DNA from 2 places in the Roseivirga sp. BDSF3-8 genome. Region 1 is predicted to be linked to the other one. Evidence: riboswitches for the same ligand, from Rfam matches in the RefSeq annotation. Region 1 holds a riboswitch; the other holds the start of a gene.
What was found. Region 1 has a riboswitch for thiamine pyrophosphate ahead of AB9P05_RS21430 (class I SAM-dependent methyltransferase). Riboswitches for the same ligand answer to the same signal wherever they lie in the genome.

Region 1 (2,470 bases):
TCCTCATACACCTCTGCTCCTGCTTTATCCTTCACGGTCTCAGGAAAGCTCATGGCCAGGATGGCCGAAGAAGACAAGGCACACTGCTTGGTCACCAGCAGGCTATTGCCGGGCTGCGCATGTTTAGACACCCGCATCCTGTCCTTTTCCCCTATCGCTATGAAGGTGCCGCCCCCGGCTATGGTGCTGTTCTGCCCCTCTATAAAGCCGGTATGGCCGCCCGTAATCGCCATGCCTATGTCCTTGCACATCCGATGGATATGCTCCCAGTAGGTATGAAAATCACTTTTACTAAAAGTGGCAGGCAGGTTCAGCACAAACTGGCCGAACTGCGGCGCATAGCCGGTAGTGGCCATGTCATTCGCCATCAGGTGCACGGACAGCCAGGCCGACTCCTCCAGCCCCAGCGAAGGTATCAGCGACAGCGGATCACTGGTAAGCGCCATCGCCCGGCCGCCGCCCAGGTCTACCAGCGACACATCTACCCCGAACTGCGGGCCTGCCATCACCTCACCGCGTGGCGCACCGCACTTGTCCTGTATAAACTGCTGGAATAAATGGTGCTCGATCTTGCCCAGTTTGCTATCGCTCATATCAGTATACGTCTTTCAGTTTCACATACAGGCCAAAAAAGTCACCCACGGGCACGTTCCATTGCTGCACGGGAAACCACTTTGGCAGGCCCGTTGCCGTCCACTCAATGCTATAGTCCCGGCCCTTCAGCGCCTCCTTTATAATGTCCTTCAGCATAGCGGGTGTGTAGAATGTCGCGGTTACGTAAAAGGGGTTTTTGCCAAAAAGCTGCTGCACTCTCCTGCGCACCACCTTGGGCGAGTTACGGTTCATCATGCCCATAGCAATGCCGTATTTGCCCACCCTGGCCGCTTCCCGTATGACCTGCACGGGGTCTTTGTAGTACTCAAAGGTCGTGATGAACGCCAGCGCGTCGAAGGTGTGGTCCTTAAACGGCATATGATGCGAGTCGGCCATCACGAGGTCACCCTCAAACAGGTGCAGCGCCTGCGAGAGCATCAGCGGAGAGATGTCCCCGCCCGTGGCCTCTATGCCTATCTCCTTCCACCAGCGGGTAAAGCGGGTGGTACCGCAGCCAAACTCCAGCAGCGTTTTGATGCGCCCGTCGCCTGACACCAGTTGCTCCATTACCTTCTTCTGCCATACCTCCGCCCGCTTGTAGCGGCCTTCGTACCACAGCTCATAGGTATCTGTATGCTCACGATTAAAGAACCATTCCGGCCTCCCCTGCCAGTTGGGCTGGCTTTGCGGGATCAGGCCCGAGTTTATTTTGTCTACTTCCATATATCACCTCAAATAAAAAAAGCGCCCCCCCGACCGAATACCTGCCAGAATAGAGCTTCTATGGAAATAGAACCTTGAAATTGCATTCCTACGTTGGCATTATCCAAATCAGGTTGCGGGTATCATCTCAGCCCACCTCACCGGCGAGCACCCCGTGCTTATGTACCCCAAACATAGTCAAATCATTTATGATTCCGCATTCCCAAGGGTAAAATCATATTTATCAGGGGGTTGGGGGAGTGGGTTGGGGGTTGGGGTATCCGAATGTTGTCATAATTTGTTTTTGGGCGTGCCCCGACCGTCACGTATAGGCGACCGGCCGGGTCGGGCTATCGGAAGTCGCCTGCAGGCGCTCAAGGCCAATACGGGCTCCAACAATGGCTCTATCCCTCACGCGGGGAGAAAAATTAATTTGGAGAAATTTTGGATGGTTGTTTATTTGATTTTTTATACTCCTGCCCTAAAGCATAATCAATTAGTACTCCATCCTTATACTTCAAAGTAAAATACATTCCGAAGATACTCTCTTTACTATTATACGTATCATCATCTACTGGCACTAATATTACATTCATGCTATTAGATCGACCCTTACATACCGCCCTTAATTCGTCTGCATCAGCTTTTTCTATAGTTATTCGTTCATACTTATTCCGATGGTTAATCGGTTCCCATTCTCCAACAAAGTCTCCTGAGCTTTCAGAGCAAGATAGACATGCAATAAAGAGGAAAAGCAGTATATTGATTTTCATATTAAGTGTTATTTATATTGTAAATGTATATTATAAAAAAACCGTACTATTAATTCATTATTTAATATCCTTATAAAATATAAGACATTTTAACCTACGGGTAAGAATTATTTTTCTACTTTCATTTCGATAGGATTTTTTAGCATAATTTGCTCCCATTAACGCAGGCGCCGCGCTTGTATCAGCGCGATACGTTGCACGCCCCACAATGCTGGACTTATATCTATTCCTTCCCACTTGGGGAAGGTGGCTGCGGTATAAAAGTGACAGTATATATTTCAGTTATTTTGAAGATATACTGTAGACAATACGACCAACCTACCTTCGCAGACGGAAGGGGGACTTACTTGGCTCTTATTCTAGCGATGCCAGGCTAAGCTCCAATAAAGGGGAATGGTGGA
Region 2 (2,470 bases), 3.5 Mb from region 1:
GTAGGTGACACCGGCTTTGGGATTAAAGAAGTTCAACTGGTCATTTTGCTGAACGTTGTTGAGGTTATTATCAAAGCCAAGGAAGGAATAGTCTACGCTACGATACTGGAGATCAATAAAAGCATTGAGACCAGGGGTGAACTCGTAGTACATTTTACCATAAACATTGAAATCTTCCTTGACGGCATTATTATCATAATAACGGTCTCTGATCTCACTGCCGGCGGCAAACTGCGACCAAATAATCTCACCAAAGTGGTCGCCGTCATAACGGTTCCATCCGCCGCCTACAATAAACTGCAGGGCTTCAGTTGGCCGGTAGTCAGCAGAGAAAATTCCTCCGTAGAAGTCATTATCAAGCCAGCGACGCCTGATGAGGTCTGAGTTGGTAATGATAGAATCACCGATCACCGGGTAATCGAGCCCATAATCGGCTAGATCGTCGCTGACCTTAAACTGCTCGTAGTAGCCACGTCCGTAGGTGTAATGGAGTGCGGCATTAAAGCTGAGTTCTGGATTGGCCTCGTAGGAATAGATGAGTTGATAGTGATCCTGCTGATAGTTATCTGTCTCATTATCATAAGGATCTTCACGCTGAAAATTGTCCGTACCTGCAAAGTTAAAGGTAGGATCTGACTCAACGAGGGACTCGGGTACTCCGTACCAGGCCTGGTAGGTTTTTTCCTTGCCACTGAATACGTTAAGTTTCACAAGGCTTTTCTCACCATAATAGCCTCCTGAGAGGTAATAGCTCTGCAGATCGGAAGAGGCTCTGTCTATGTAGCCATCTGAAGTGATCTTTGAGAGCCTGGCATCTACGGCAAAGCGGTCGTTGAGCAGGCCTGTACCTGCCTTTACGGTGTGCCGCCAGGTATTAAAGCTACCAAAGCCGTTCTGTAGTTCGGCATAGGCCTGGCGATTAAGGTCCAGGGTATTGAGGTCAACAGTGGCTCCGAAGGCTCCTGCGCCGTTGGTGGAAGTACCTACTCCACGCTGAATCTGTACGTTCTCTACGGAGCTGGCAAAATCGGGCATGTTTACCCAGAATACACCCTGTGACTCGGCATCATTGAGGGGAATACCATTTATTGTGACGTTGATCCGGGTTGGGTCACTACCCCGAATCCTGATGCCTGTATAGCCTACTCCGGCCCCGGCATCAGAGGTAACGACCACGCTAGGCTCAAGATTCACCAGGTAGGGAATGTCTTGCCCAAGGTTTTGCTTGTCCAGTTCTTCCCGGCTTACCTCGGTATAGGTAACGGGGGTTTTGGCTGATGCCCTTACGCCGGTAATGACTACCTCATCGGTAAGGATATCTGACTCCTGCAAGGTGATGGTAAGATCCTGCGCTTTACCAGGAGTAAGGCTACGGGTAACGGTTTGGTACCCGATAAAGCGGACTTCCAGTGTATACTGTCCTGCGGGCAGACTAAAAGAGAAGCTACCATCGGCAGCGGTGACTAGTCCGCGACCTGTTTCAGGAATCACCAGTGTGGCACCGGGAAGACCCTGGTTATCGCCGGCATCAAGCACACGGCCGGTAACCTTAAAGCTACCTTTCTGTGCCAATAAAGGCACAGTGGCAACTATTAAAAATAGAAGTGTCAAGGCTGAAGCAGCCTTCGTTCGAATGCACATTTGCATAGTTTAGTATAAAATGAAGTACGACAATGGCAGGAGTGGGGAGTACTCTGCCGTTTCTCATTCCCTACGCCGGAATTACCCGGATCAGGTGTTTGTCCGTGTTAAGGACAATGGGTATTCTCTCAGCCCGTACCGGGCACCCCCGAGAATGTCCCTACCGGAAGGTTGTTTCAGCCCTCCAGTAGTTCGTTTGTATATAAGGTTTCTTTTTTCATGGTAGCGTAGGCCTGCTCTTCCAGCATGCCTTTCTCAAAAAGGAAATCGATAAATCGCTCCCACCTCTGTTCTTCCATGATGCCAAAGCGGCCTTTTTCATTTAAATAATAGGAGGATATCCTACGCTGGCTTTCAAGTAGAAAATCTCTGTCCTGCAAGGATGGATGATTTGAAAGTTGCTGCAGGCTGTCCACAGCCTCTTCAGGATTGGAAGCTGCCTCTATATATCCCTTTGCGGTAGCACGAATAAAGCGTGAAAGCTTTTCTTTGTCCCTGCTAAGGGCAGAGTAAGAAGCCAGTAAAACAGGTGAATAGCCATAGGGCACCTGGTAATCGTCCATACGAAAGGGGTGGAGGCTAACTCCGCGACGTTCGGCTTTGAGGCCTTCCCAGGGCATAAACACCCAGGTGGCATCGGCTTCTCCGGTGATCAGGGTATCCCAAATGCCGAGTTTGGGAGGGGTAATTTCCTTCACCTCCCCTTTGCCACCGGCATTACGGATCATTTCTTTGAGTATCAGCCCTTCATAGCGGGCATTGTAGCTTGCATAAACTTTATTATCAAGCTGGGCAGGACTATCGATGCCACTAACACTGAGGGTAACGA

Region 2: linked by a shared signal. The riboswitch ahead of AB9P05_RS06790 (TonB-dependent receptor) and the one ahead of AB9P05_RS21430 (class I SAM-dependent methyltransferase) in region 1 are both predicted to bind thiamine pyrophosphate.

What each region holds. Positions count from the first base shown of each region.
Region 1 covers NZ_JBGNFV010000001.1:5,242,664-5,245,133, forward strand. The annotation lists gene AB9P05_RS21425 (AIR synthase family protein) at 1-593, opposite strand, end outside; gene AB9P05_RS21430 (class I SAM-dependent methyltransferase) at 595-1,317, opposite strand; TPP riboswitch at 1,386-1,482, opposite strand; gene AB9P05_RS21435 (hypothetical protein) at 1,725-2,069, opposite strand.
Region 2 covers NZ_JBGNFV010000001.1:1,694,410-1,696,879, forward strand. The annotation lists gene AB9P05_RS06790 (TonB-dependent receptor) at 1-1,641, opposite strand, end outside; TPP riboswitch at 1,692-1,799, opposite strand; gene AB9P05_RS06795 (ABC transporter substrate-binding protein) at 1,818-2,470, opposite strand, start outside.